One region of the Neisseria sp. GT4A_CT1 genome, then DNA from elsewhere that is predicted to be linked to it. Evidence: riboswitches for the same ligand, from Rfam matches in the RefSeq annotation. Region 1 holds a riboswitch; the other holds the start of a gene.
The links. Region 1 has a riboswitch for thiamine pyrophosphate ahead of HMPREF1028_RS01085 (FAD-dependent oxidoreductase). Riboswitches for the same ligand answer to the same signal wherever they lie in the genome.

Region 1 (15,407 bases):
TCATTGCCAGTGCCGACGATGCGGGAAAGACCCGGAGTCAGCTGGCCTTGGTATTTCACTTGGGCAATCACAGGCTCATCACCTTGGAAGCCGTACATGACATTCAAAGGATCAGTACCGTTTGGTCCGCATTTGTAAGCCACTTCCTTGGTGCGTTCAATATTATTGACTTCCATGGTTTTAGGCGTTTCAGGCGCGGGAGCGGATTGTTGCGCAGTAGGAGTCGGAGCAGTTTCCGGTTTAGATTTAGAGCCGGAGCTGCCACATGCAGACAGCGCGGTAGCGATAAGGACGGCGGGAACGATTAATTTCAGATTGGATTTCATCAAGTTACTCCGGATTTGGTCTATCGGGGTCAGCATAAACTGACAGAAAGCCCTACCTTAACAGAGAAAAGAAGGCTTGTCTCGTCCATATATGAAAACACGATACTCATTATCAATAAAGTGCTATTTGTTCTTTTGAAAACAGTGGATTTGATTTACGCAAAGCTAATTGAAATTAAGTAAAGATATATCACGAATCAACAAAATACCGATTTTGAGGGGAGGATTAATGTTTGGTGCTGCAAGGCGGGGATGATGCTAAGGAAATAATGACGGACGAACTTTGAATCTGGTGAGGGCGATGAAGCCGAAGACTGTGAAAGGGGCAGGGGAAAATGAATGGATTTGGATGAAAGAAATTCTCGCCTTGTTTTCAGTGTTCTGGAAAATGGTGCTTTTAAAATTTGAGTGGATGGGATAAGGCTGTACGTTTGGTGTAAAGCCAATCCTTTTGCTTCAAAGATTTCCTATTTGAGAACGGAAATTTGGGGATAGCAAGTGATAGTCTGAAAACCTCGCCTTTATTGAGTTTGGTTTTTATTGTGGAGATACATTGGATGCAATACTTGGGATACATCGGATAGGGGGAATATAGTGGATTAACTTTAAACCAGTACGGCGTTGCCTCGCCTTAGCTCAAAGAGAACGATTCTCTAAGGTGCTGAAGCACCAAGTGAATCGGTTCCGTACTATCTGTACTGTCTGCGGCTTCGTCGCCTTGTCCTGATTTAAATTTAATCCACTATAGTAAGCGGTTTTTCTTTTTATCCGATGCGTTGGACAGAAAAGAGAAACCGCTTAGATTTTTAATTCTAAGCGGTTTCTTGTTTTGGTGCCGACAGCGAGATTTGAACTCGCACAGCCTACGGCCACTACCCCCTCAAGATAGCGTGTCTACCAATTTCACCATGTCGGCATTTGAAAAACTTTTATTTCTGCTGCTGAGGAGCGGGTGCAGCAGGTGCGGGTTGGTTTTCAGCGGGAGCGGCAGGTTTCGGAGCCTGCTGGGTTTGTTTCACATTGCTGAAGTCCAAACCGTGTTTGTTTGTATGGGTATGGATATAAACCATTGCCATGCAGGTTGCGAAGAAGAAAGTCGCTGCGATGGCGGTTGCGCGGCTCAGGAAGTTTGCGTTGCCTGCGGAACCGAATACGCCCTGCGCGCTGCCGCTACCTGACCCGAAGGTCGCGCCTGCGTCCGCGCCTTTGCCGTGTTGCAACAATACTAACACAACCACCGACAAAGCGGAAATAATATTAATAATCCAGATAAGGGTTTTAAAGGCTTCCATATGTTTTCTACGAGGCTTGCGCTGCGTTGATGATGGCGGTAAATGAGTCATATGATAATGACGCGCCGCCAACCAATGCGCCGTCCACATGAGGTACTGCGAAGATGTCGGCTGCATTGTCTGCTTTCACACTTCCGCCGTAAAGAACGCGGATTTTAACATCGCTTCCGCACAAAGACAAGATTTCTTTGTAGATGAATGCGTGCATGTCGGCAATTTGTTCTACGGTGGCGACTTTGCCGGTGCCGATTGCCCATACCGGCTCGTAGGCGACGGCGATGTTTTTGGTGTTAAGTCCATGCAATACGGAGAGTTGGTGGGCGATGACTTCGTGTTCTTTGCCGGCTTCGCGCTCTTCGAGGCTTTCGCCGACGCACAATAGGGGAATGAGGCCTACGTTGAGAACGTTTTCCATTTTGCGGCGTTGGATTTCGTTTTTCTCGCCGAAATAGAGGCTTCGTTCGGAGTGTCCGATGAGGACGATGTCGGTGCCGATGTCGGCGAGCATTTCTGCGGAAACTTCGCCTGTGTAGGCGCCGTTGTTGGGGAAGCGACTGACGTCTTGGGCGCAGGTGAGAATACGGTTGTTGAGGACAATCTGCATGGCGTTGTGCAGTTGCAACAGGTAAACGGTCGGGGCAGCAAGGCCGATGAGGACGCGTTCGGCGGTGGGCATGATGCGGAAGCGGTGCATGAGTGCGTTGTTGTTTTGGAGTCGGCCGTTCATTTTCCAGTTGCCGATGACCCATTTTTGATCCCACATTCCGATTTGGTGATACATCTTTTTTGCTCCGTGTTGTGTTTCTTTGGCTGTACGCTGCGTGTAGCGTGATGTAACGTGAAGTTTAGTGTATATGCGACGGGTTCGCAACTTGAAACGGGATGCCCGGGGTCGTCTGAAATGCTGTTTCAGACGACCTGTTTTATAATAACTGCTTGATATACACATATATAGGACATGGCTATGCACGCGCTTCATTTTTCGGCTTCGGACAAGGCCGCGCTTTATCGGGAGGTGTTGCCGCAGATTGAGTCTGTGGTGACGGACGAGACGGATTGGGTGGCGAATTTGGCAAACACGGCGGCGGTTTTGAAGGAGGCGTTCGGCTGGTTTTGGGTGGGTTTTTATTTGGTCGATACGCGTACGGACGAATTGGTTTTGGCGCCGTTTCAGGGACCTTTGGCGTGTACGCGGATTCCGTTCGGGCGCGGGGTGTGCGGTCAGGCTTGGGCGAGGGGCGAGACGGTGGTCGTCAAGGATGTCAACGCGCATCCCGACCATATTGCCTGTTCGTCTTTGTCGCGTTCGGAAATTGTGGTTCCGCTGTTTTCAGACGACCTCTGTATCGGCGTGTTGGACGTGGACAGCGAACATCTGGCGCAGTTTGATGAAACGGATGCTTTGTATTTGGGCGAACTGGCAAAGATTTTGGAGAAGCGGTTTAAGGCTTCGCGTCAGGCGGCTTGAGACCGAAAAAACGGGCGGGCGGCGCGCGCTGAAGTTGGCGCGGCGGGAGTGTGGTTTTATAATGTCTGCCATTGCTAAAACAATTATTTAACGGAGCACAAAATGGATTTTGAAAAAGCGCGGTTCAACATGGTCGAACAGCAAATCCGTCCGTGGGATGTATTGGATTTTGACGTTTTGGACGCGTTGGAGGAAATTCCGCGCGAGCGTTTCGTGAGCGAGTCTTTGCAGGGCTTGGCGTATGCCGACATGGAGCTGCCGCTTGCCAACGGACATAAGATGCTCGAGCCGAAAATCGTAGCGCGGTTGGCGCAGGGTTTGAAGCTGACCCAAACCGATACGGTTTTGGAAATCGGCACGGGTTCGGGCTATGCGACCGCACTTTTGGCGAAACTGGCGGGTAAAGTGGTTTCAGACGACCTCGATGCCGAGCAGCAAAACCGCGCCAAAGCAGTGTTGGACGGCTTGGCTTTGAACAATATCGATTATGTGCAAAACAACGGGCTGACCGAGCCTTCCGCGGGCGCGCCGTTTGATGCGGTTTACGTCGGTGGCGCGGTGGACCGTGTGCCTGACGTATTGAAAGAACAGTTGAAAGACGGCGGCCGCATGGCAATCATCGTCGGCCGCCGGCCGGTACAGCGCGCGCTGCTGATTACGCGCAAGGGCAACGAATTTGAAGAAAAAGTCCTGTTCGACACGCTGGTCGCGCATTTGGACGACAAAGAAAACCGTCCTTTCGGCGATTTCGATTTTTAATCTTTTGAAATCAAAGGTCGTCTGAAAACCAGCCGGACATGGCGAAACGTTTTCAGACGACCTTTCATCGTTTCCATCATTTCACATACACAATATCATGACGATCCCGCAACTCACCCCGTTGCAACTGCAACAATGGCAGGAAGAAGGCCGCGCGTTCCATCTGCTGGACGTGCGCACCGACGAGGAAACAGCCGTCTGCGCCCTGCCTGACGCCATCCATATCCCGATGAACCTGATTCCGCTGCGCCAAAACGAGCTGCCCGACGACGATTTGCCGATTGTCGTTTACTGCCACCACGGCATCCGCAGCCTGCATACGGCGATGTATCTGGCGGACGCGGGTTTTGAAAATCTGTTTAACCTGCAAGGCGGGATTGATGCTTGGGCTTTGCAGGTGGATGGGACGATGGCGAGATATTGAGATTTCTAATAGGAAAGGGCGGTAGGGCATGGCTGCCGCTTTTTTGTATGCAGATGATCCGAATATCAAAAATCCTGAAATCCGTTTGTCGGTTTCAGGATTTTTGTTTGGGTACTGTTTTTCAGACGACCTTGTATGCAGGGGTCGTCTGAAAACCTTTATCCTTGGGTATTGGGTTTAATCCATCAACGTTGAAACCAATTGCCAAGGGTTTAATGATTCAGGCGTTTTGAGCTTCCCGCTGCCAAAGGGTTTTTTGGGCGAAAACCAGTTTGTTGTCTGTAAATTTCACGTTTTCCAGACGCAACGACCAAACATCGCTTTTCATCGCGCGGGCAAGCGGATGGGCTTTGTAATAGAGGGCGAGCGCTGCTTTTTTCTCTGTTTCGTCGGTCAGCAGTTGCGCGCTGGCCGTCAGCTGTATGCCGTTGATTTTGGCGATATTTTCCGGCTGGCCTGCGATGGTTCCGGCGATGTTCGGATTTTTCAGCATCAGGCTGCCGTGTTTGGAACGTGCCGAAGTCAGGACAATCAGCCTTGCTTGCGCTTCATCGGGCACATAAAAGCAGCAGGCGCTCCAAATTTCGCCGTCTGCGGCTGCCGCAATGCTGATCACATGGTTGGCGTGTAGGAATTTGATGATGTTGTTGGGGATGGGCTGCATGATGGATTTCAATTGAAAATGGTTCGGAAAGCTTGGATTAAAAACTTTCCGAACCGTTGTCCGTTTAGCGTTTCATTTCACTTTCAATGGCGCGGATATTGGCCTGACGGTCGTTGACGGCTTGGGTCAGGCGGCTGATTTTTGCCTGATCGCCTTTTTTCTTGGCGACATTCAGTTGCGCCTGCGCCCTGACCAAAGCCACTTGTTCGTTGCGGACTTCGTTTTCCAAGATTTGCTTGCGGGTCAGTTGCGGCTTGGGTTTGGATGCCGGCAAGATGGGTGCGGGCAGGATTTTGGCTTTGCGGTTCAACTCGGCGGCGCGGGCTTTGGCTGCTTTCAGGTCGCCGACGGAAGTCGCTTCGCCAAGCTTGCCGTTGCGCAATTTGATGTCCAAACGGGGATTGGCGGCTTCTGCCGTGTTGGTTACGCTGCCGCCCGTCGTGCGCGGCAAGACTTTGATGTCGCCCGGCTCGGGAGCGGCTTCCCCGAGGGCTTCTTTCAGGTCGACACGCTCGGGTACGGCCCTGCCGGCTTCTTCAGGGCTGACGTTTGCAGTGCCGTCCGTATGGGATTCGGTGCAATCGTTGCCGATTTTTTTCTCGGTAAATACTGCGTTGCCGTCCACTTTGCAGATATAGCCGGCTTGTGCGGAGAGGGCGGCGCTTCCCAGCCCGAAAGCCAAAATCAGTCGGTAAAAAATCGGTTTCATCTTTATTTCGGTATATGGCAAAGGTTTTGATTATACTATGCAGCCAGTTATAACGAATCAACTTATTTCAAACAAGGTAAAATTTTCCGATGCCGCCTATCATTTTGAGGCGCTGCACAGGGATATCGTGGCGCAAACCTAAACAGGCTGCGGCGATTATTGGGTTAAATATATTGGTTAGGCGGCTGGCGGGGTAGGTGTTCCTCCGTTTCGGCTGCTCCTTAGTTTAAATAATGTCCATTTTTCTATTTTCAAACAACGATGACAAATTCTTTCCTGATTGCCGGCGTTGACGAGGCAGGGCGGGGGCCTTTGGTTGGCAGCGTGTTTGCCGCCGCCGTTATCCTGCCGCCGTCTTACCATTTGCCCGGTTTGACCGACTCTAAAAAACTCAGCGAAAAAAAGCGCGATACATTGGCGGTCTTGATTAAAGAACAAGCGCTGGCATGGTGTGTCGCGCAAGCCGATCCGCAAGAAATTTTCGAACTGAATATCCTTCATGCCACGATGTTGGCAATGAGCCGCGCCATACACGGGTTGGCGATCAAGCCCGATAAGGTGTTTATCGATGGTAACAGAGTGCCGAAGGACCTTGGCGTGGATGCCGAAGCGGTGGTCAAAGGCGACAGCAAAATCATGGAAATTTCGGCGGCTTCCGTTTTGGCGAAGACCGCGCGCGATGCCGAGATGTATGCGTTGGCGGAACGTTATCCGCAATACGGTTTCGACAAACACAAAGGCTACGGCACGGCGCAACACCTCGAAGCCTTGCAGCGATACGGCGTATTGCCCGAACACCGCCGCGATTTCGCGCCCGTGAAGGCGTTGCTGGCGCAGGGCAGGTTGTTTGAGTGAGGGCAGAATGGATTAAAGGTCGTCTGAAACGTTTCAGACGACCTTTTCTTTACATCCCGTTACAAAGCCGTGTATGCTTCGCGTTTAGACGGATGTGAAACAAATATCAACGGCCAAACCAGTTTTGATATTTGTGTGTTGTTTCATTTCACTGTTCTCCTTATCAATAATCTTATCAACCGTACCACACATACTATTTATGGACACTATTGCACGAATCAGCCACTTTGTCGGCAAAACCTTCTCATTTTGGGCAGCATTGTGCGCCGCCGTTGCTTTCTTCGATCCCGAATTGTTCAAATGGGTACTGCCTTACATCACTTGGCTTTTGGGCATCATTATGTTCGGCATGGGGCTGACGCTGACGCCGTCAGATTTTAAAATTGTCGCCAGTCATCCCAAAGCCGTCCTTATCGGCGTGGCAGCGCAGTTTATCATTATGCCGCTGACTGCCTATTTTTTGGTCAAGTTGTTAAATTTGCCTGCTGAAGTTGCCGTGGGAGTGATTTTGGTCGGCTGCTGTCCGGGCGGTACGGCTTCCAATGTGATGACTTTTTTGGCGCGCGGCAACGTTGCCTTGTCCGTCGCAGTTACATCGGCTTCCACCTTGCTGGCTCCGCTGCTGACGCCTGCTATTTTCCTGCTTTTGGCAGGTGAAATGCTCGACATCAATGCGCAGGCGATGTTTGTTTCCATTGTTCAAATGGTGTTGCTGCCCATCGCGCTCGGCGTGGTTGCACATACTGTGTTCCGCAAACAGACCGAACGCGCTACCGCTGCCTTGCCTTTGGTTTCTGTCGTTGCCATTGTGCTGATTATCGGTGCGGTCGTCGGCGCGAGCAAAGGCAAAATCATTGAGAGCGGACTGTTGATTTTCGGTGTCGTGGTGTTGCACAACGCCATCGGCTACCTGCTCGGCTTTTTCGCAGCCAAAATCTGCAAGCTGCCGTACGATGCGCAAAAAACGCTTGCCATCGAAGTCGGTATGCAGAATTCCGGTTTGGGTGCGGCATTGGCGGCCGCGCATTTTGCCGCAGCCCCTGTCGTCGCCGTACCCAGCGCGCTGTTTAGCGTGTGGCACAACATTTCTGGCTCGCTGCTCGCATCTTATTGGTCGGCGAAAGCAGATAAAGAATCGAAAGCGGAATTGTCCGATTAAAAGAGTTCGGCAAAGGACAAAAGGTCGTCTGAAAACTTTTTCAGACGACCTTTTTCACATACCTGCAACACGCTATTTATAGTGGATTAACTTTAAACCAGCACGGCGTTGTCTCGCCTTGCCGTACTATCTGTACTGTCTGCGGCTTCGTCGCCTTGTCCTGATTTAAAGTTAATCCACTATATCAATACTCCGCCGAATGCCAAAACGGCTGCCCTACGGTCGGTGTACTGGCTTGCGCTTTGGTACGCGCTTCAACCGGTTCGGCTTCAAATGCCAGCCGTCCGGATTCGACGGCGAGTGCAAAGGCGCGCGCCATGTTGACGGGGTCGCCGCTGCGGGAAACGGCGGTGTTCAGCAATACGCCGTCAAAACCCCATTCCATCACTTGCGCCGCCTGCGAAGGCAAACCCAAGCCCGCGTCGATAATCAGCGGCGTGTCGGGCAGGCGTTCGCGCAGGACCTTCAGCGCATAGGCGTGAACCGCGCCCAAACCCGTGCCGATCGGCGCCGCCCACGGCATCAGCGCCTGACAGCCCGCGTCAAGCAGGCGGCGGCAGGCAATCAGGTCTTCGGTGCAATAAGGCAGCACTTTGAAGCCGTCTTTAATCAGGATTTCCGCCGCTTCGACAAGCTGGAACACATCTGGCTGCAACGTGTCGTCGTCGCCGATGAGTTCGAGTTTGATCCAATCGGTTTCAAACACTTCACGCGCCATCTGCGCCGTCGTTACCGCTTCCTGCACGCTTTGGCAGCCTGCTGTGTTCGGCAGCACCGGGATACCGATTTCTTCCAAAAGCGACCAAAACCCCTGACCGTGCGCCTCGCCGCCGCTTCCCGCGCGGCGCAGCGAGACGGTAATCATCGCGGGACGGGCAGTTTGGACGGATTGTTTGAGGATTTCGGGGGTCGGGTAGGCCGCCGTGCCGAGCAGCAGCCGTGAAGGGAAAGTTTCTCCGTATAGGGTGAGCATGATAGGTTCCTTTTGTCCTGATTTAAATTTAATCCACTATAACGTTGTTTTGGGGACAGGGGTCGTCTGAAAAGGCAAAACCGCCTAGCCGCCGACCACCGGACGCACGATATCGACTTTGTCGTTTTCGTTCAAAACCGTTTCCGCATATGCGCCTTTGGCGACAAATCCGGTATTCACCGCTACGGCAAAAGGCTTTTGCGGCGCGGTTTGGGCGATGAGGTCGGCGATGGTTGTGCCGTGAAGTTCGGCGGGTTCGCCGTTTAAGATGATGTTCATGGTTTCTCGATATTTCGTAGGTAAGTTTCTTTATTCGCGATGCGCCTGTGCTTGCTTGAACCCGTCGCCCCATTCCTTCAATGCCGTCAGCACGGGCGCAAGCGTTTTGCCGTAGTCGGTCAGGCGGTATTCCACTCGTGGCGGGACTTCGGGATACACAGTACGCAAAATGATGCCGGCAGCCTCCAACGCACGCAGTTGCGCGGTCAGCGTGCGCTGCGACACATCGGGCAGGATGCGGCGGATTTGGTTGAAGCGCAGCGTGCCGTCCGTGTGCAGGCGGTAGAGTATCGTGCCTTTCCATTTGCCGCCGATGACGGAAAGTGCGGCTTCCACCGAACAGCCTTCGGCGCAGTCGTAGCTTGGGTGCGGTGTGCGGGGCATGGCAGTATCCTTTATGTAACTATCTGAAAAACAAGTGCGTTCTTGTTAATGGTGTGCTTCAGGCGCATGATACACGCTTTCAGACGACCTAACAGGAGAACCTTATGAAAGCCATCGGTTTCAACCGTCCTTTGCCCGTTTCCAACCCTGAAGCCCTGCTCGACATCGAACTGCCCGAACCCGAGCTGCGGCCGCACGATATTTTGGTTGCCGTGCAGGCGGTTTCAGTCAATCCTGTCGATGTGAAAGTTCGGGTGGCACATACGCCTGCGGCAGGGCAGTACCGCGTATTGGGTTACGACGCGGCAGGCATTGTTCAGGCGGTCGGCAGCGAAGTGCGGCATTTCAAAGTCGGCGACGAAGTGTATTACGCGGGCGCCATCAACCGCCAAGGTTCGAACGCACAATTACAGGCGGTGGACGCGCGCATTGCCGCCAAAAAGCCGCGTTCGCTGGATTTTGCCCAAGCCGCCGCGCTGCCATTGACGGCGATTACCGCATGGGAAACGCTGTTCGACCGATTGGACGTGAACAAACCCGTGGCAGGCGGCGCCAATGCGCTGCTCTTAATCGGCGGCGCAGGCGGGGTCGGCTCGCTTGCCATCCAGTTTCTGAAAAAGCTGACCGACATTCAAGTCATCGCCACCGCTTCCCGCCCCGAAAGCCGCGCGTGGGTGAAGGAATTGGGGGCGGATTTCGTCATCAACCATCATGAAAACATGGCGGAACAGGTTGCCGCGTTAAATATTGGCGCGCCGTCGTTTGTTTTTTCCACCAACCATACCGACCGCCATCTGCCGCAAATCGTGGAACTCATCGCCCCGCAAGGCAGAATCGCACTGATTGACGACCCCGAAACGTTGGACGTGAACCCGCTCAAAGGCAAAAGCCTGTCGCTGCATTGGGAATTTATGTTTACCCGTCCGCTGCGCGAAACGGCAGACACCGAACGGCAGGGCGAAATCCTGGCCGAAACCGCGCGGCTGGTGGATGAAGGCATCATCCGCCCGACCGCCACCCAAATCCTGCACGGCATCAATGCCGCCAACCTGCGCCACGCCCATGAGATGCTGGAACGCGGAGATATGGTCGGCAAACTGGTGGTGGAAGGCTGGGACAACTGAATCCACCGATTATTCTTTGCGCCGTTATGCCGGCGTCTACCTGTATAGCATCTGAAATAACGGCAATCGAATATCCTAATTGAGCAGGTCGTCTGAAATTTGGCTTTCAGACGGCCTTATTCATCCCACAAAGCCTGAAACGCTTTAACCACCGCTTCGGGATTTTCCGCTTCGGTAACGGCGCGGACGACGGCGAGTGAAGAAACGCCGGTTGCCAGCACATCTTCGGCGTTGTTCAAATCGATGCCGCCGATGGCGACGACGGGCGTGCCGCGTGCCTGTTTCACATATTCGCGCAGTTTATCCAAGCCTTGCGGGGCGGTGGGCATTTGCTTGGTCGTGGTCGGGAAAATCGCGCCGCTGGCGACGTAGCTGGGGTGTACGGACAGGGCGCGGTCGAGTTCGGCGACGGAGTGCGTACTCAAACCCAAACGCAAACCGGCGGCGGCGATGGCGGCAAGGTCGGCGGTGTCCATGTCTTCCTGTCCGAGATGCACGCCGTATGCGCCCGCTTCTATCGCCTCGCGCCAGTGGTCGTTGATGAAAAGCTGCGTGCGGCCGCCCCGACAGGCGGCGACGCAGCGGGCGATTTCGCGTTTCAATTCATCACCGTGCAGGGTTTTGCAGCGCAGTTGCACCGTGTCGGCACCTGCTTTGACCATGCGCTCCACCCAATCGGCAGTGGGAACGACGGCGTAGAATTTGAGCGGGGATTTTAGGGGCGGGAAGGTCATGGGGTGTCCTTTTAAGTTATCGCTGATGGCGTTCCTGCAGGCGTTCGGTATGCGCCCGCAGTTTTTCGCCGTCGGCTTGGTATTCGTTTGAAGACAGCACGGCAGTTGCCGCTTCTATTTCCTGCGGCAGCAATAAGGTCGTCTGAAAACGTCTGATATAGGATGCTGCCTGTCTGATACGGCAGACATTCGGCGGCATTTGCGTTTTCAGTTCACAATCGCCGAGGAAAACCACCATCGAATGAAATTTTTCTTCCGGCAGTTGCAGCAGTTCGGATAATGCCTTGATGTGTGCGTAATTCTGGCGCAACGGATTTTGAAAGTAGTGTTTCTGCTTATAGACGACTTGTGTCCATTTCGATTGCTTCTCGCTGCCGAAAATCCAACCTGTGTAATTCTTGGTTTCCATGACAAATATCCCGAAAACCGAAACATAAATATGGTCGATTTGCGTCGTGCCGCTGCGGGACGGAATAATCAAATCATGAAATTCGATATAGGTTTCTTCATCCAAATCTTTTCCGATTACTGAACGGACTGCCCGTTCGCCTATGCGTCCTTTCACTTTGGGGTTTTGGAGCAGCGCTTTCAAAAGAAGCAGGGGAATGACGAGCAGGAAAATCCAAAAGATACCTGACAGGTTTCCTATTGCTTGTTCAATCATGACGTTTTCCTTTTTGTTTTATTGTTTAATGAAAGTGAGCCTGGTATAGCCATCTGATGAGGTCGTCTGAAAACATCGAGTATTCACATTCATGCCGTAAAGTAGAAGACGGGTGATACTTGATTGGAAGCTCCCCCTTCTTATAACCAACGGCGAACGCGCCGACAGTAAGACTCGTACTCTGCACCGAATTTCTGCGCCAAAACGCGTTCTTCGGGCATGATTTGAAAGCGTGTCATATAGGCAACAAATGCAACCAAAAACAACCATGGCAGCGGGTGCGCCAAATAGCCCGCCCATGCAACCAGCCAGCAGCCCATACCCGCATACATCGGGTTGCGGCTGAAACGGTACACGCCGTCTGAAACGAAGTGTTCAGTTTGTTCGGGGTTGAACGGGCTGACGGTCGTGCGCACACGGCGAAACGCCCACACACCTAATATGCCTAACAAAGTCCCAAACGCCATCAAAACAACCGACAGCAATATAGGAAAGCGCGGCATTATGTCAGCCAGCGCAGAAACTTGGGCAGAAATGTACATCAACAACGCACAAATAAAACATATCGCCGGCGGCGGAATTTTGGTTTCTAAATTCATATTGTTACCTTTATAAAACTGATAGCGCGACGTTTTCAGACGACCTCAAACTTATTTTTCAATATACGCCAAACCGCTTTCTTCATCACGTTCGGGCACGTCTTTTCCGTCAAACAGTGCCACTGCCAATCTGACGGCGGCGGCGGTTACGGCGGGGGAAATCATGAAGCCGTGACGGAAAAGGCCGTTGATTTCAATCAGGCGTCGGGCGCGGCTGTAACGGATTTCGGGGTTGTGGTGGTTGAGCGTGGGGCGCAGGCCGGTGGCGATTTCGAGGATGTCGGCTTCGCCGAAGGCGGGGTGGACGGCATAGAGTGCGGATAAAAGTTCCAACCCGGAACGCACGCTGGCGGGGGCTTGGCTTTCGCTTTCGATTTGGGTCGCGCCGATAATGAAGACGTGGTTTTCTTTCGGGGCGATGTAGAGCGGGTAACGCGGATGGAGCAGGCGCACGGGGCGGTTGAGCGTGATTTCGGGTGTATAAACCCGCGCCACTTCGCCGCGTATGCCGCGCAAGGTGCTGGTGTGTGCGGGGGATTGGTTCCACGCGGTTTTTGCGCCGTAGCCGCGGCAGTCGATCAGCCAGTCGTATTGGGCTTGCAGGTCTTCGGGGACGCATTCGTGTTCCCAATGGCAAGGGACGTTCAGCCCGTCCAAAGCGTCGGCAAGTGCAGACAAGATTTGCTGTCCGTCGAGCTGGCCTTCGGTCGGCAGGTAGATGCCGTCTGAAAAACGTCCGCCGAGTTGCGGTTCGCGTTCGGCGATTTCATCGGCGCGCCAACGGACGATTTCGTCATCCGCTACGCCGCCGCGTTTGAGGTGGCGGACGAACTCGCTGGATAAAGGTTTGTCCTGCCCGTGCCACACGATCAGGCTGCCGTTTTCCTGCATCATGGTCGGCGTTTTCAGACGACCTCGGATGTTGTGCCACAGCGGAACACTTTGCCTGCCCAGTTTGATGACTTCAGGCGTGGCTTCGACCGCCTCCGAAGCAGGCGCGAGCATGGCGGCGGCAACATAAGCGGCGGCGTGTTCGCCTTTGCGCCCGCCCTTGTCAAAGAGGGCAATGGATAAACCTTGTTCTGCAAGTTGTAAAGCAGTCAGACGGCCGCAGAGGCCGCCGCCGAGAATGGCGATACGGGGCATGGTGGATTCCTTTGCAGTGTTTGGGCAGTCGGGAAGACGAAAGACAAGACGGAAGCGGAATCCACCGAATGGCGGGAAATGCGAGAAAGGGAACGGAAGCCTGAAAAGGCGTTTGACAGCTTGTTTCCTACGCAGGCATTACCCCGACAGGTTCTACGGATTCCGCTGATGCGGTCTCAGCTGTTTGCGGGAACAAGCAGCACTCCGACAAGAGGTTTCCAGTTTACATAAAATCGATTGCTTTGGCAAAGTCAGGTCGTCTGAAAAATGGGTTTCGTATTTTCAGATGACCTGTTGTAAGGTGTTTTGGGTTGGTTGAGGAAATGGCGTTAGGGAGAAGCGCATTGGCATTATTGATATATACTGTCGCCAATGAACAAGGGGCTTTGCGATGAAATTCGTTTTTGCGAAAAGCGCGCCGAAGTAGGTTTATTTATAGTGGATTAACTTAAATCAGGACAAGGCGACGAAGCCGCAGACAGTACAGATAGTACGGCAAGGCGAGGCAACGCCGTACTGGTTTAAGTTAATCCACTATAAATCAGGATTGGATTGTCAGGATTACCATGTTTCAGCTTGCCTATTTTCAAATGGTCGGTGCCGGTAAAGCACGCAATCAGGATAACTTGTTTGACGGCACGGCGGTGCGTCAGGTCAGGCTGCACAAAACCCGTGTGTCCGAGGCGGACGATGCCGTGCGGCTGGCCGTGGCCGACGGCGTATCCAGCAGCCCCGCCGCGCATCTTGCCAGCCGGTTTTGGTTGGATGCCTTCGTGCGCGAGGGCGATGCGGAAGGGCGTTTCCTGAGAAGGTTGCACGGCAGCTTCTGCGACACGCTTGCCGAGGAATATTTCGGCTCGTCCTCGACTTTCGCTTCGGCGGTCGTCAAGGCGGACGGTTTGTGCCGCATCTGCAATGTCGGCGACAGCCGCGTTTACAATATATCGGCAGAGGGGCGTTGGCGGCAGGTAAGCCATGACCACACGGTGTTGGCGGATTTAATCGAGCAGGGGGAAGCGCGGGCAGATACGGAATACGCCGATATGTACTATGCTTTGGCGCACTGCCTGATAGCGGATGACGAAGAAACCCATTTCAAAATTTTTACCGATTCATTTACTCTGCAAAGAGGCGAGGCAGTTTTGGTTTGTTCTGACGGGCTGCACGACGCGCTACCTCATGAACGCTTGGAAGCATTATGGAACGTCTCCCCGTCTTTGCTAGATAAGTTGGAAGCCTTACGCCGGGCAGTAAAAAGGGTTCCCTATCATGACGATTGTTCGGTGGCGGTATGCCTGCGGCAAGGATAGTGAACCAATCCCAAAATCGGTTACGCAGTTTCTTGAGAGTATTTCAAAGGATTGGGGTAAAGGGTCGTCTGAAAAGGGATGCTTAGATCAATTTATATATACCGCATCACATATTTCAACCATCTCATCAACGCCGCCAGCAGTATGCCGATCGACAATCCCACCAAGGCTGCCTGCCACGTCCATTTGATCAGTAGCGCGCTGACCAAACCGCCGATTGCGCCGCACAGATATTTGTCGCGCCGTTTGAATTCCATCGTCTGCTTGGCTAAATCTTCTTCGATAAACCAAATTGCGAAGAGAGTAGCCAATGCCAGACAGAAGCCGATAATAGGGAGCCAAGGCGTATCAATGTGGCCAAGGGCTTTATCCAGAATCATACCCCCACCGTACATCAGTCCGAGAACAGTGGCGATAACCAGCAATATCACATAGCCCGCCATGTTGCCAGTGGCGAGCCAGTCAAGAATTCGTTCGCATAGTTTTTTGAGAAACTTCATGGGGTTTTTTGTGTTGGTAAGTGCAGAATGCTGCTTTT
Region 2 (15,407 bases), on a different contig from region 1:
CGGCGGTTTCCATCGCATCTTGCAGGGCTTCGCGGATTTCAAACGGCATCTGTTCGGATGTTGCCTGATACGCGGTCAGCAATTGGTAAGGCAGGACGCGGGCGCGGCGGATGGCGGTTTGGTCGCGCAGTTTTTCTGCCACCATTTTGATGTTTTTGCTTTTCGCAAACACATCATGGCGTAGGAAAGTGTTCAGGTTTTGGCGAACCTGCTGCCATGAGCCGTTGCGGGCGATTTGCGCCCAGTTGCCGCTGTTCAATTCCAAGGCAGTGAGCATTTGGAAGGGAACGTCGGGCAATGCGCCTTGGCGGCTTTGTTTGTAGTCTTCAAAGGCGCGGGTGATGGGCGGCAATGCTTCGCGGTCGTACGGTTTGCCGATAAGCCACGCAAACCAGGCGGCACGCCATGCTTCACGCGGTTTGGGATGCACCATTTTGACCACATCCGCCAGCGACGGAGCATTGCCGATAGCGGCGTTCAACAGTTGTTTTTCGGTAGCGGTCAAAAGCCAGGTCTGCATCAGTTTTTTCGGACGGTTGCCGAAGGACTTTCTGCCGACTGCGCCGCTGCGGATGATTTGCGCGAAGTTGCGCAACATTTTACCGTTGTCCGCCACTTGGTCGAACACGCGGGCAAGCATGTTCACGTCTTTTTGCGCCAATACGGCAAGCAACAGCGCGGGCATGTCTTTCATGAAGCCTTTTTGACGGGCGTACACGGCGGTTTTGGCGATAAACTCGGCATTCAGGTTTTCTGCCAATTCCAATACTTGCTCAAGCTGGTCTTGCGCATCGGTGTAGTAGGTGCTGTTCAGGCAGCCGGTGGCGGCAAGTTGGGCGAGCTGTTGCTTGGGTGTCAGCGTATAGGCGATGCTGCCTGCTTCGTTGCGGGTGTCGGCAGCGGTCAAACGGGTTTTAACGGATTGGAACAAGGTGGTGTTAGCCATTTTCATTTCCTTTCGTGTTGTTGGTTTTGGGTGGTCTGAACTGTTCAGACGACCTCGAATGGGTGGCAGCGCAGCGGCTAATATTTGAAGGGATACGTTTTTTTAACGTGGAAGGTTAATGTAATCCCTTCAGGCATCCGCCTGCTGCCGTAAAAAAAGGTGGGCGGCTAGATTGGCAGGATTTACGCCGTTTCCGGCGGCGGGAATCGAACCCGCAATAACCGATCTAATGTAATCCTGCCGGCATCCGCCCGTAAGGGGTGGTACATCTGGCAACAAGGAGTAGAGAAATTTTTACGCGCTCTATCCTCTGAGCTACTCTGCCATAGTTGGCGGCAGAGGCGGGATTCGAACCCGCGACCTCGAGCGTTAGCAGGCTGTAATTCCTCCTGCATTTGCCGAATGTACCTAAAACGGTTTTCATCGTAGGTCGTCTGAAAAGTTTCAGACGACCTTGAGTGATCAAGCGATACAGCAAGCCATCAGCCATTCAGGGAAACAAGGCTGGCATTTGCCTGCTGAATCAGAAAAGGTGGGCGACTAGAAAAACAAGACGTCAACGCCTATTAGGCGAGGCAGGAGTCGAACCTGCAGAAACCTTGTAGTCTTGTCGGCATTCGCCCTGTAACGACACGGCAGCTAAAAATTTACGGAAAATTCTTTCCTATAGAACTGTATTTCCCGCAGCATCTGCTGCATCGTTACATTTACAACATAGCCAACAGCGTGCCAACGATAAAAAAATTTCAAAATTAATTTTTAATTTATTGAATATAAAGAAAATATATTTTAATTTGGTCTTTTGCGGCAAAAAGCGTAGAATGCTGAAAAATATATTTTTAGATAGATTTATAGAAAATAAGATATTTAAGGAGATGTGATGCGATTCGATGATTTGGACAAACGCCTGCGGCAATACGAAACCGCTTACGATTTCTGCGTGCCGCAGGAAAATTTCATCGTAGTGCGCTTGGACGGGCGCGGCTTTACGCGGTTGACTAAGGAGGTTTGGCAGTTTGAAGCCCCGTTCGATATCCGCTTCCGCGACCTGATGGCACACACCGTCCAGCATTTGATGCAGTGCGGTTTCAATGTGGCGTATGGCTATTCCGAAAGCGATGAAATTTCGCTGCTGTTGCGCCGCGACGACGATACGTTCAAACGCAAAACGCGCAAAATCATTTCGGTATTGGCGGGCGAAGCCAGCGCTGCCTTTTCGGTAGCGCACGGGCAACCTGCCGCTTTTGATGCACGGGTTTGCGTTTTACCGAACGAAAAACTGGTGGTCGATTATTTCCGTTGGCGGCATGAAGACGCGCACCGCAACGCGCTCAACGCCCACTGCTATTGGATGCTGCGCAGAAAAGGCGAAAGCGTGTCCCGCGCCACGGATGCCGTCAGCGGGCTGACACGCGCTCAAAAACACGATTTGCTGTTTGAAAATAACATTAATTTCAACGAACTGCCCGCGTGGCAGAAACGCGGCTTCGGCGTGTATTTTCAGACGACCTTGAAAGAGGGCTTCAACCCGCAAACCAAAGAGAACGTGCAGGCGGAACGCCAAATTTTACATACGGATTTCGAGCTGCCTTTGGGCGACGGTTACGGCGCATTTGTCTTGGAAAGAATCGTTTAGAGGTCGTCTGAAAATGAATACTGCACCCAAAAAACAAGTCGCCGTCAGCTTTCTCGGTACGGTATTGGACAGCGGTTTCGGTCAAGGGCGTTGGCAGAAGTGGCGGCCGAATGTCGCCATGAATCAGCGTCATGATTTCCATCTTGACCGCATGGAGCTGTTTTATGCGGAAAAATACCGCGATCTGGCGGATCATGTAAAAGCCGATATTCAGCAGGTGTCGCCGCACACCGTTGTCAATCTCGTGCCTATGGAGTTGGAAAACCCGTGGGATTTTTCCGAGGTTTATACCAAGCTGCACGATTGGGCGGCGGGCTATACGTTTGATACTGAAGAAGAAACTTATCTCACCCACATCACCACGGGTACGCACGTTGCGCAAATCTGCCTGTTTTTATTGGTGGAATCGCGCCAAATCCCCGGTGTGCTGTTGCAGACTGCTCCGCCGAAAAACCAAAGGCGCAGCATGGGGAAAGGCGATATCGGCGGTTATGAAATCATCGATTTGGATTTGGCGCGTTACGATGTGCTTGCCGAACGCCTTGCCGCCGTGCGCGATGACGCGGTGCGCTACCTGAAAAGCGGTATCTCCACCCAAAACGCCGCCTTCAACCGCATGATTGCCGAAATCGAACAAGTCGCGCTGCATTCCCCGTCGCCGATTCTGCTCTCCGGCCCTACCGGCGCGGGCAAATCGATGCTGGCGCGCAGGATTTTCGAGTTGAAAAAGGTGCGCCACTTGATTAAAGGCGAGTTTGTCGATGTGAACTGCGCCACCTTGCGCGGCGACGGCGCGGCTTCCGCCCTGTTCGGACACAAAAAAGGCGCGTTTACCGGTGCGGCGGAAAAGCGTGAAGGCTACCTGAAAACCGCCGATGGCGGCGTGCTGTTTTTGGACGAAATCGGCGAATTGGGCTTGGATGAGCAGGCCATGTTGCTCAAAGCCATTGAAGAAAAACATTTTTATCCCGTCGGCAGCGACAAGGAAGTGCAAAGCAGTTTCCAGCTTATTGCCGGTACCAACCGCGACCTGCGGCGGGAAATCCGCGCCAGACGCTTCCGCGAAGACCTGTTTGCCCGCATCAATATCTGGAACTACCCGCTGCCCGCACTTGCCGACCGCCGCGAAGACATCGAGCCGAACATCGAACACCAGCTCGCGCTCGCTTCGCAGGAACTCGGTCGCGCCACCCGTTTCAATAAAGAAGCCCTGTCCGCCTACCTTGCCTTTGCCCATTCAAACGAAGCCCGATGGCGCGGCAATTTCCGCGACCTTGCCGCCAGCATCATGCGCCTGGCCACGCTTGCCCCGCAGGGCAGGATACAGGCGGAGCAAGTAGCGGCGGAAATTGAGCGGCTCAAATGGTTATGGGCTGAAGAGGCGGATTCAGACGACCTTTTACACAAGGGGTCGTCTGAAAAGGCGGATAACTACCCCGACAAAATCGATTGGGAAAATTTGGATTTGTTTGACCAGTTGCAATTGCAGAACGTGATTGACGAATGCCGCAAACACCAAAACATGGCGCAGGCGGGAAGGGCATTGTTTCATGTTTCCCGAAACAGCCGTGCCAAAACCAATGACAGCGACAGGCTGCGCAAATATTTGCAGAAATTCGGTTTGGAGTGGGGCGATATCGGGTAGTAGATGAGGCTTGAACCGAGCGGGTTGGGGCTGGAGAGGTTTTTATTTCGATTGGCTGGTATTAGGAAGGGTCGTCTGAAAAACTGTTCTCAAGATTCACTGAGTTCGTTTTAGCTCCGCATAAACTGACTGCGTCCGTTTTCAGACGACCTTTTACTTTGTGGCGGGGATGTATTTATGGTTTGGTCAGATAAGGATATAGATCCATACGTGCGTCTTGGCGTACGGCTAAATAGTCCGGTGCATAAAACCTCATCCCAGTGCCGTGATAAAGGCATTTTTGCTGAGGATCAGGATACAGTCCGCCACCTAAATAGCCGATTTCTAGCGGGTGCTGATTGGCAGCATACTGTTTCAACACTGCGGCAGCAGCTTGTGTTTGTTCGGCGGTGGGATGGTCGCCAGCTTGTCTCAGACCAAGCAGATCCCAAAAGGTTTTTCTAGGAGGAGTAATACGGATATTGTATGTCGTACATCCATCGTCATAAATTAGGTGTTCTATTTGGCGGACGGAAATTTGATAGTAACCGTGGCTGCCTACAATACTGAGGACTTGGGCTTTTGAAGAATCACCGCCTGCATAGGCTGCTAACGGAAACGATAGGAAGAAGAGGGGGATAAGGTGGCGCATAAGGTTTAGGTCGTCTGAAAGAGTGTTGGGCGTTACTGCAAGTTTAACATGACAGGTATTACGGAAAGTATAGTGGATTAAATTTAAACCAGTACGGCGTTGCCTCGCCTTGCCGTACTATTTGTACTGTCTGCGGCTTCGTCGCCTTGTCCTGATTTTTGTTAATCCACTATATTACGGAAAGTAGGAAGGTCAGGTATGGCGTTTTCTTTTTACTGGAAGGGTCGTCTGAAATTTTTCAGACGACCTTTTTGTCTTTGCTTGGAAAGATAACGCATTAAAACAATTACGGATTTTCGCTATGCGGGGAAATTTTCGTCACGCGTCGGCGTTTTTGGTGCAGGGGGCGGGTTTGTTCCGGCTGGAAAACGTAATCGAAAGGGCGAAGTTGCAGCGTCTGCCACAGGCGGTCCAGGTTGCGGGTGGCGGCGGCGCGGGTTTGTTCTGTGTCGGGCGTGAGGAAAATATGCAGGGCTTTGCCGTGTTGCTCGACGCGGTATTCTTGGATGAGGTCGTCTGAAATCATGGCGCGGCGGATGAAGTCGGCGTAGAGGGAGTAAGGTTCGCCGTTTGCCGTGCGTGCGTCGAGGATGTCGTCGCAGCGTCCTTCGATGGTGCTGATGCGGGCGAATGCGCTGCCGCAGGGGCAGGGGGCGTCGTTGGCAATCAAAACGTCGTCGAGGCGGTAGCGGATGACGGGTTGGCTTTTGCGGTTGAAGTCGGTGATGATGGGGGCGAAGCGGCCGCTTTCGCGGTCTATCCAGTCTTTTTCGATATAGACCATGTCTTCGTTCAGATGCAGGTTGCCGTGGGCGCAGGTGTGGGCGAGGAAGCCTTCGGTGCATTGGTAGATTTGATGAACCGGCGTGCCGAAGCGTTGTTCGATGCGGGTTTTGACTTGCGGTTCTAAAACTTCGGCAACGGAGATGATTTTTTTGGGGTGTATGGCGAGGTCGGGATGCTGGGCAAGCTGCTGCAATACTTGGGCGGGGGCGATGAGGATGGTGGGCTTTTGCGCGTTGAGTCTTGGGATGTGCGCGTCCAAGGCTTCGAGCAGGTCGTAAAAATCAAAGCGTATCAGCGGGCTTTTGACGGCGGTGTAGAGGTTGCTGTTGGCGCGCAGGAAGAAGGCGATGCTGTGGCGGGCAAGGTAGGGGCGGGGCAGCATGCGTTTGAGCATATAGCCTGCCCACAGGGCGGACTCTTCGGGGGAAACGAGGAATATGCCCCTGTTGCCGCTGGTGCCGGAGGAAAGCCCGACGGTGATTTCTTTGCCCGAGGTCGTCTGAAAAACGGGGCTGAAGTCGCGGCTTTCTTCGGCTTTGAGCGCGACGGAGAGGGCGTCTTTTTCGCTGATGTCGTAGGCGTTGATGTCGGCAAAATGCTGCATGAAGATGCGTTTGTTGATAACGGGGTAGTCTTGCAGCTTGGCGCTGTGGGGGTAGAAGCGGCTGTTGTGGTTCGTTAAAAGGCGGTCGAGCTGTTTTTGCTGGTGTGCTTCAAGGGCGGCGCGTTCCGTGTAGTTTCGTGTGTGGAAAAAGGATTTGAGGATTTGCCATTTTGAAGGTTTCATGGTGTGTTCTTTGGGGCGGTTGAGGGGCTTTGCTCGTCGGGTTTTCAGACGACCTGCTTTAATCCAAACCTTCCATGCCCAAGCGCCGCAAGGTGGGTTCGCAATGGCTGGGAACGAGGATGATTTCGTGGTTGCGGCGGTGGAGGTCTTGCAGGCGGTCTATGGTGGCTTGGACGGCGGTGCGGTTTTGGGCGATAAGGCCGGTAATGGGGTTGGGGCGGCGGTTGTGGCTGATGGTCGCAAACCGCCAAACGGCGTCGGCAATCAGGAAAAATTCTCCGGCTATCAGCCCGTATTGTCCGGCGGCATGGCCGGGCAGGGCGACGGCAATCAAATCGGCACTGATGCGGTAGCCTTGTTCAAACGGGTAAAACGCTTCGTCAAGGCGGACTTCGGGCATATCTTCGATAAAGCGGGCGCGCTGCGGCAGGTCTTGGGGCAACAGCTCGCGCAGGAAGCCTTGTTTGACTTCGATGATGCGGTTGGTCAGGCTTTCGGGTTTGTCGGTACGGTAAACAAAATCGTAGGCGGCGCGGGAAAGGATGATTTCCGCGTCGGGGAAGTCTTTGAGGCCGGCAATATGGTCGGCGTGCAGGTGGGACAGGAAGATTTGGTTGATGTCGTGCGCGGCATCGCCCAAACGCTCGCGTATGGTCGGTTGGCTGAGGGTGACGGGCGTGGTCAGCGCGTAAAATTTCTCGGGAAATCGGCGGCAGGCTTGGAAAAAGCGGGGCGCGTAGCCGGTATCGAACAGCAGGTTGCCGCCTTGGTGGGTGATGTGGGCGGTCATGGCGGGAAAGGCGGCTTTACGCAGGCTGCCGCCCCGTTCGACCATACATTCGGGATGGGTGCAGTAGCCGGTGTGGTAGAAACGGATGTCCATAGCTTCAGCCTTTCAAGGAGCGGGCGTATTGCCGCAGTCCGTCGGCAACGCTGATTTGGGGTTCGTAGCCGAGCAGCGAACGGGCGCGGCTGATGTCTAGGGTTTGGTCGAAAGAAATCGTGCCTATGCTATAACGGGTGACGAGGGGTTCGCGAAAGGAACGGGTCAGCCGTGCCTGCGTTTCCAGTAGGCGGGCAACGCTGTCAATCAGGCGGTAGGAGACGGGTTTCAGACGACATCCGAGATGCAGGGTATCGATGATTTGCCGGTAGAGTGCGGTGATGGTTTGCGGTTCGCCGTTGGTGATGTTGAACGGCATGGCGCGGGGGACATCGGCTTCAGCTGCCAACAGAAGGGCATGGACGACGTTGCCGACGTAGGTAACGTCCACTAATGCGCCGCCTGCTTCGCGGCCGCTGCGCCGAATCAGCGGCAGAAAGCCTTTTTCGGAGATTTTGAGCAGGCGCGGCAGGACGGCGGTATCGTATTCGCCGAAAATGCCGCGCGGACGGATGATGACACTGGAGAGGTCGGTGGCGGCGGCAACTTCTTGTTCGGCAAGGAATTTGGTGTAAGCGTAGTCGTTGACGAAGTGGCGGCTGATAAAGGTTTCGGGGACTTTATGCTGGTCGAGGTAGTCGAAATAGATGCTGGGCGTGGAAACGTGTACCAGCTTGCCGATATGGTGGTGCCGCATCGCCGCTAAGACATTTTGCGTGGCGGTCACATTGGCGCGGTAGAAATCTTCGTAACGCCCCCATGGCGAGGACAGTGCGGCGCAATGGAACACGATATCGGCATCGGAAAATGCCTTCAGGGTCTGATTGCGGTCGGACAAATCGAAGGCGTGAAATTCCGTATCCAGCATTTTGCCGATTTCGGCATTGCGCCCGCAGGCGGCTACCTGCCAGCCTTGGGCAAGCAGCGTCTGCACAAGGTTGCGCCCCAGTCCGCCGGTCGCGCCGGTGACGATGGCCTTTTTCATGGTTTTTCCCAAACCAGTGCGCCCAAGCCCACGCCTGCGGATGTGCCGAACAGCAAAACTTTATCGCCCGAGCGGACGGGGAAGTCGGTCAGCAGGTGGTGCAGCGCGGAGGGGATGGAGGCGGAGATTTGGTTGCCGTGGGTGTTGAAAATATCGACGATTTTAGCCGGATCGAGTTTCAGACGACTGATGATGTGTTGCAAAGCGCCGCGGCTTGCCTGATGCGGAACGATCCAGTCTATGTCTGCCAACGTCAAATCTGCCTGCGCCAAAGTTTCATCCAAAAAGCCGGGTATGGCTTCTGCGGCAAGCTTGTAGAGCTTTTTGCCGTTCATGTGGAAATAGGCTTGGGAGACATAGCTTTCAGGATGTTTGGACGGATGGTTTTCATAGCCGCCCGCAGGAATGGTGCAAAATTCGTAGCCTTCGGGATGTACCTCGAATTTGCTCGTCAGCACGCCGCCGCGTTCAGACGACCTGATGACTGCCGCCGCCGCACCGTCGCCGAAAATGGTCGAACTGTGAAAATCGTTCCAGTCCAAGCCGACAGAGGCGACATCGCAGCTGAGCAATAAAATGGTGGGATATTTGTGTAACAGCGAATCCGCCAAATCCAAGCTGCGTAAGAACGACAAACAGGTCATGTTGACGTCGAATGCGGCAATCGGGCGAGCGGGCTTCAGCAGCCGTAATGTATGCGCGGCGTTGAAGGGAATGCATTGACGGTCGATGCCCGAAGCGTTGATGACGCAGTCCACATCGTCAATCGTGATGCCTGCCGCCGCCAGCGCATTTTTTGCGGCTTGAAGCTGCATCGCATCGGCAGATTCGTCATCCGCCAGAAAGTAGCGTTGCGCCAAGCCGCTGAGTTTTTCGGTGCGGCCTTCTTTGATGCCGAGCAGGGCGTCGATTTCGGTGGAAGGGACCAGCCGCGAAGGCAGTCCTTTGCCTGTACCGATGATGTTGAGACGGAGGGATGGGTTCGGATGAGTCGTTTGCATAATATATCCGCTAGTGAGTAATACTTCAGCATAGTATTAATATTTTGTCATTGTCAACGTTTATATCCGCGGCAAACTCAAAAAAAGGTCGTCTGAAAACCTGTAAACGGCTTTTCAGACGACGTTGCCAATATCTTTGTATAGTGGATTAAATTTAAATCAGGACAAGGCGACGAAGCCGTAGACAGTACAGATAGTACGGCAAGGCGAGGCAACGCCGTACTGGTTTAAAGTTAATCCACTATAAAACTGCCGTTCAGCCCATCAGCCAAACCACCAAATGCACCATGCTCGGCCCGATGATGACCATAAACAGCCCCGCCAAAATCATGGTCAGGCTCGCCATCACGCCTTCGGTTTCGTGGCGTTGTCCGGCGCGGGAAGTGCCGAAGCCGTGGGCGGCGTTGCCCAGTGCGACACCGTTGGCGGTGTGGAAGCGGATGCGGGTGAACGCCAAAAACAAATCGCCGAATATCATGCCGACGAAGCCGGTGATGATGGTGAATAGCGATACCAGCGACGCCGAGCCGTGGATTTCACTTGCCAATACGACGGCAAACGGCGTGGAAATCGAGCGCGCCATCAGGCTGTTGGTGACTTCGCTGTCGAAGTGGAACATATTGCCCATCAAAAACGCGCTGGCCACGCCGACGAACATGCCGACCAAAATCGCTATCGACAGGATGGGAAGCTGGCGGCGGATGACCTCGCGGTTTTCATAAATCGGAATGGCGAAGGCGACCGTTACCGGCGTGAGCAGGAAAACGATGCCTTGCGTGTATTTGTGGTAAGTGTCGTAGGAAATGCCCAAAAGCAGCATCAGGACGATGGTGCTGACCGAGACGGTCACGACGGGCGAGAAAATCATCAGCGGTTTTTTGCGGTAGATTTTTTTCGCCATAAAATAGGCGAAGCAGGTCCAAGCGAAGCAGGCAAGCGCGGCGTAATCCATTTTTGTTCCCTATCAGGCGTGCAGTTTTTTATACAGGCGGCGTTTCCAGCGGTAGCAGAAATTCAGCGTCAACGCCGTGCTGATCATCACCAACGCAGTGCCGACCGCAATCGTCAGCACCAGCCGCCAACCTTCGGAAAGAAGCAAATCGCGGTATTGCAATACGGAAACCATAATCGGAATAAAGAAAAACACCAACTCGCCCAAAACCCATTTCGCGCCGCGCTCGACCATGCCGGTTTTAATCACGCCCAAACCCAACAGCGCAAGCATCAAAAACAGCCCCAATACGCCCGAAGAAACAGGCAGATGGGCAAAGCGCACCATCAAATCCGACACCAGCCACACCAAGCCGACCATGGCAAGCTGCAAGGTCGTCTGAAAAAATCGCGTCAGCGTATCCATAAGGTTTATCCATCCGTAATCCAAAACGAAGGCTTGATTATAAGGACGCAGTTTGCGCATAATATGAATTATCTGCATCAAAATCATGCATGAGAGGAATAATGGACTTCAAAAGCCTGCACTGTTTCGCCGAACTCGTGCGCCTGCAAAGTTTTTCTGCCGCCGCATCCGCACTCAACCTGACCCAACCCACCGTCAGCAAAACCATACAGGCATTGGAAGAAGAGCTGGGTGTGCCGCTGCTGGTTAAAGAAAACGGCCGCAAAAAACGCCAGGTCGCCACCACACCCATCGGCGAAGAAGTGTACCGCCACGCGCTGAACCTCCTGCACGAACGCGACCTGCTGCTCGCCCGCATCGACGGTTACCGCCACATCAAAAGCGGCACGCTGCGGCTGGGTTTGGCACTGCTCGGCAGCGACCTGCTCAGCAACGCCCTGTTCCGCTTCCGCCGCCAATGGCCCGGCATCGAACTGACCTTCCTCGAACAAGGTTCGCTCGCCATCGAGCAATCCCTGCGCAACAACGAACTCGACGCCGGACAACTGCTCGCCCCCGTTCACGAAGACTTCGACAGCATCGTCCTGTGCGATTACCCGCTCGTCGTCCTCATGCCGCGCACCCAAGCCCGCCATGCCGCCCTCAGCCTCAAAAGCCTGCAACACGAACCGTTTATCCTCTTCGGCTCAGGATTTTCCCTCAACGAAACCATCCAAACCGCCTGCCGCAGCCAAGGCTTCACCCCCAACGTCGTCTGCCGCACCGGACAATGGGATCTGCTCGCCGACATGGTGGCGCACCATATGGGTATCGCCCTTCTGCCCGAATACTACGCCCGCAAAATCAACCCCGACACCTTCGCCGCCGTCCCGCTGACCGAACCCGAAATCCGCTGGCAACTGACCATGGCGTGGAAAAAACACCAGCGTCCCACCCCCGCGCTCAGGGCTTGGCTGGACATCGTCAGGGAAGAGTTCAGGAAATAGAAAAAGGTCGTCTGAAAACTTTTCAGACGACCTTTTTATCAACTGTAAATCTCAGCCCCTTTCTTCACAAACTCGACCGCTTTTTCTTCCATGCCCTGCCGCTGGGCTTTTTGCTTGTCGGCGTAGTCGCGTACTTCCTGCGTGATTTTCATCGAGCAGAATTTGGGGCCGCACATTGAGCAGAAGTGGGCGATTTTTGCGCCTTCGGCAGGTAGGGTTTCGTCGTGGAAGCTCTCGGCGCGTTCGGGGTCGAGGCTTAAGCGGAATTGGTCGCGCCAGCGGAACTCGAAACGCGCCTTGCTCAGAGCGTTGTCGCGTAATTGTGCGCCCGGCCAGCCTTTGGCGAGGTCGGCGGCGTGGGCGGCGAGTTTGTAGGTGATGATGCCGGTGCGCACGTCTTCTTTGTCGGGCAGGCCGAGATGCTCTTTCGGGGTAACATAGCAGAGCATGGCTGTGCCGTACCAGCCGATATTGGTCGCGCCTATGCCTGAGGTGATGTGGTCGTAGCCGGGGGCGATGTCGGTAACGAGCGGGCCGAGTGTGTAGAAAGGCGCTTCAAAGCAGTGTTGCAGCTCTTCGGTCATGTTTTCTTTGACGCGTTGCAACGGCACATGGCCGGGGCCTTCGATCATGACTTGTACGTCGTGTTCCCACGCTTTGCCGGTCAATTCGCCCAAGGTGTGCAATTCAGCGAACTGCGCTTCGTCGTTGGCATCGGCAATGCAGCCGGGGCGCAGGCCGTCGCCGAGGCTGAACGACACGTCGTAGGCTTTCATGATTTCGCAGATTTCGTCGAAATGCGTGTAGAGGAAGTTTTCCTGATGGTGGGCGAGGCACCATTTCGCCATGATGGAGCCGCCGCGCGATACGATGCCGGTGAGGCGGTTGGCGGTCATCGGCACATAGCGTAGCAACACGCCCGCGTGTATGGTGAAATAGTCCACGCCTTGTTCCGCCTGCTCGATTAAGGTGTCGCGGAACAAATCCCAAGTCAAATCTTCGGCAATGCCGCCGGTTTTTTCCAAAGCCTGATAGATGGGCACGGTGCCGATGGGGACGGGCGCGTTGCGGATAATCCATTCGCGCGTCTCGTGGATATGCGCGCCGGTGGATAAATCCATAATCGTGTCCGCGCCCCAACGCAGCGACCACACCATTTTTTCGACTTCTTCGGTCAGGCTGGAGGTTACGGCGGAGTTGCCCAAGTTGCCGTTGATTTTGACGCGGAAGTTGCGGCCGATAATCATCGGTTCGAGTTCGGGGTGGTTGATGTTGGCGGGGATAATCGCGCGTCCGGCGGCAATTTCTTGGCGCACGAATTCAGGCGTGATTTGGTCGGGGTGGGTCGGGATATTTGCGCCGAAACTTTGCCCCGCGTGCTGTTTCAAGAGTTTGGCGTATTCGGGCCGTCTGAAAAGTTCGTCCAGCTTCATGCGTTCGCGTATGGCGGCAAACTCCATCTCCGGCGTGATGATGCCGCGGCGCGCATAGTGAAGCTGGGTTACGTTGCGACCTGCTTTGGCGCGGCGCGGGCGGGTGATTTGGTTGAAGCGCAGATGGGCGGTTTGCGGATCGTGTGCGCGTTCGATGCCGTATTCGCTGGAAAGCTTGGGCAGGATTTCGGTATCGCCGCGTTCGTCCAGCCATGCGGTGCGGACGTGCGGCAGGCCTTGTTTCAGGTCGATGTGTGCCGCCGGATCGCCGTACACGCCGCTGGTGTCATAGACGGGAATCGGCGGGTTGGCTTCCGTGCCTTGCGCCGTGTAGGTGTCGTCCTGACGGATTTCGCGCAAAGGCACGCGGATGTCTTCGCGGCTGCCTTGCAGATATACGCGTTCGGAGTTCGGATATTTGAAGCGGATGCCGATGTCTTCGCTCAAGTCGGCAAGCTCGCGCGCTTCGTTGCCGGAAGTTTTGGCGGTTTTCTTTGGCGTAGTCATAAAAAATGCTCCTGTTTTCTCGTTTGAAAAGAAGAAACAGGAGCGTTTTGCTTTTTCAGACGACCCCAATATCAAAAAAGGTCGTCTGAAAGACAGAATCCGTGAAAACTCCCCACGCAGGTATTATCCCGATCGGGTGTAAAGGGTATTTCTCAGCCGCCTGAACATCAGGCAGCACCCCTGTTTCGTAAGAGTAGGATTATAAACCACGATACGCATTTGTTGTAAATTAACTTCATATCAGCCTGAGTTTGAAAGGAAAGGGCCGACGGCGGAAAGCACACCCATATCCTGCCGCCCCGTCAAATTTTTCATGATTTTAGGTATCGGTTGAGGGCTGATTTATCTATAATCTTTTTCCGTTTTTTATAACTATATACGTCGTCTGAAAATGTCTGAAGCCATTCAAAACCGCAAAATCAAATTCGCCTTAGTCGGCTGCGGCCGTATTTCCAACAACCATTTTGGCTCGTTTGAGGTATTGCAAGAAGATTGCGAACTCGTTGCCGTGTGCGACATCGATCCTGCCGCGCTTGAAGCGGCGGTCAAGCGTACCGGCGCGAAAGGCTATGCCCGCTATACCGACATGCTGGCAGAAACCGATGCCGACGTAATCGTCATCACCACGCCGTCCGGCTTGCATCCCGAACAGGCGGTTGAGGCGTTGGAAGCGGGTTTTCACGTCGTCACCGAAAAACCGATGGCAACCTGCTTTGCCGACGGCGAACTTATGGTTCAAGCTGCCGACAAAGCGGGCAAACGTTTGTTTGTCGTGAAACAAAACCGTCTGAACGCCACGCTGCAACTGCTCAAACGCGCGGTCGCAGAACAACGCTTCGGCAAAATCTATATGGTGCATTTGAATGTTTTTTGGACGCGCCCGCAGTCGTATTACGACCAAGGGGGCGGTTGGCGCGGCACTTGGAAGATGGACGGAGGCGCATTCATGAATCAGGCTAGCCACTACGTCGATTTGATGGAATGGCTCATCGGCCCGGTGGCGGAAGTGCAGGCGATGATTGCGACCCACCGCAAAATTGAAGCCGAAGACACGGGCGTGATGAACCTCCGTTGGCGCGACGGCACGCTCGGCTCGATGGCGGTGACCATGTGTACCTATCCGAAAAACCTCGAAGGCTCGATTACCATTTTGGGCGAAACCGGCACGGTACGCATCGGCGGTATGGCGGTGAATGAAATTCAGGAGTGGAATTTTGCCGACGAGCGCGATTACGACGAACAGGTCAAAACCGCCAATTACGAAACCACGTCGGTGTACGGTTTCGGGCATCCGCTGTATTATCGGAATGTTGTCGATGTATTGCGCGGCAAAGCCGAGCCTATTGTCGATGGGCGCGAAGGCTTGAAATCGCTGGAGCTGATTAACGCCGCCTACCTTTCTGCACACAACCGTCAAACGGTTTCGCTGCCGCTGGTGTTGCAATCTTTGCGAACGTTTGACCATTCTGATTGTCCGAAAGGAAGCCCCTTCCATACTCAATCAAAGGAATCATCATGATACTGACCCGCGAACAAGCCCTCGAAATTTTCAAACGCCGCGTTTCCGTCCGCTACTACGACCCTGCGCGCAAAATCAGTGCCGAAGATTTTGCCGCCATCCTTGACTTCGGACGGCTTTCGCCCAGCTCCGTCGGCTGCGAGCCGTGGCAGTTTGTGGTCGTACAGAACGCAGCTTTGCGCGAAAAAATCAAACCCTTCGCTGGGGGATGCAGGCTTCCATTTCGGATGCCAGCCACGTCGTTTTCCTGTTGGCACGAAAACATGCCCGCTACGACAGCCCCGCTTTTGAAGAATTGATGGACA

Region 2: another riboswitch for thiamine pyrophosphate. It lies ahead of thiC (phosphomethylpyrimidine synthase ThiC); the one in region 1 lies ahead of HMPREF1028_RS01085 (FAD-dependent oxidoreductase).

Annotation. Positions count from the first base shown of each region.
Region 1 covers NZ_JH164964.1:219,152-234,558, forward strand. The annotation lists gene HMPREF1028_RS00995 (hypothetical protein) at 1-326, opposite strand, end outside; tRNA gene HMPREF1028_RS01000 (tRNA-Leu) at 1,157-1,242, opposite strand; gene secG (preprotein translocase subunit SecG) at 1,256-1,618, opposite strand; gene tpiA (triose-phosphate isomerase) at 1,626-2,399, opposite strand; gene HMPREF1028_RS01015 (GAF domain-containing protein) at 2,583-3,086, shown strand; gene HMPREF1028_RS01020 (protein-L-isoaspartate O-methyltransferase) at 3,189-3,845, shown strand; gene HMPREF1028_RS01025 (rhodanese-like domain-containing protein) at 3,943-4,269, shown strand; gene HMPREF1028_RS01030 (pyridoxamine 5'-phosphate oxidase family protein) at 4,490-4,933, opposite strand; gene HMPREF1028_RS01035 (hypothetical protein) at 4,998-5,642, opposite strand; gene rnhB (ribonuclease HII) at 5,904-6,497, shown strand; gene HMPREF1028_RS01045 (bile acid:sodium symporter family protein) at 6,697-7,656, shown strand; gene HMPREF1028_RS01050 (thiazole synthase) at 7,841-8,629, opposite strand; gene thiS (sulfur carrier protein ThiS) at 8,714-8,908, opposite strand; gene HMPREF1028_RS01060 (helix-turn-helix domain-containing protein) at 8,939-9,292, opposite strand; gene HMPREF1028_RS01065 (zinc-binding alcohol dehydrogenase family protein) at 9,397-10,416, shown strand; gene thiE (thiamine phosphate synthase) at 10,533-11,150, opposite strand; gene HMPREF1028_RS01075 (nuclease-related domain-containing protein) at 11,167-11,814, opposite strand; gene HMPREF1028_RS01080 (isoprenylcysteine carboxylmethyltransferase family protein) at 11,955-12,413, opposite strand; gene HMPREF1028_RS01085 (FAD-dependent oxidoreductase) at 12,465-13,559, opposite strand; TPP riboswitch at 13,667-13,776, opposite strand; gene HMPREF1028_RS01090 (protein phosphatase 2C domain-containing protein) at 14,126-14,869, shown strand; gene HMPREF1028_RS01095 (hypothetical protein) at 14,962-15,369, opposite strand.
Region 2 covers NZ_JH164966.1:233,500-248,906, reverse strand. The annotation lists gene HMPREF1028_RS05895 (TROVE domain-containing protein) at 1-952, opposite strand, end outside; gene HMPREF1028_RS05890 (tRNA(His) guanylyltransferase Thg1 family protein) at 1,827-2,582, shown strand; gene rtcR (RNA repair transcriptional activator RtcR) at 2,596-4,227, shown strand; gene HMPREF1028_RS05880 (hypothetical protein) at 4,403-4,858, opposite strand; gene HMPREF1028_RS05875 (F390 synthetase-related protein) at 5,145-6,431, opposite strand; gene HMPREF1028_RS05870 (MBL fold metallo-hydrolase) at 6,490-7,314, opposite strand; gene HMPREF1028_RS05865 (NAD(P)-dependent oxidoreductase) at 7,319-8,299, opposite strand; gene HMPREF1028_RS05860 (3-oxoacyl-[acyl-carrier-protein] synthase III C-terminal domain-containing protein) at 8,296-9,300, opposite strand; gene HMPREF1028_RS05855 (LrgB family protein) at 9,557-10,252, opposite strand; gene HMPREF1028_RS05850 (CidA/LrgA family protein) at 10,265-10,744, opposite strand; gene HMPREF1028_RS05845 (LysR family transcriptional regulator) at 10,759-11,643, shown strand; gene thiC (phosphomethylpyrimidine synthase ThiC) at 11,682-13,583, opposite strand; TPP riboswitch at 13,676-13,775, opposite strand; gene HMPREF1028_RS05835 (Gfo/Idh/MocA family oxidoreductase) at 13,975-15,102, shown strand; partial or broken gene HMPREF1028_RS05830 (NAD(P)H-dependent oxidoreductase) at 15,096-15,407, shown strand, end outside.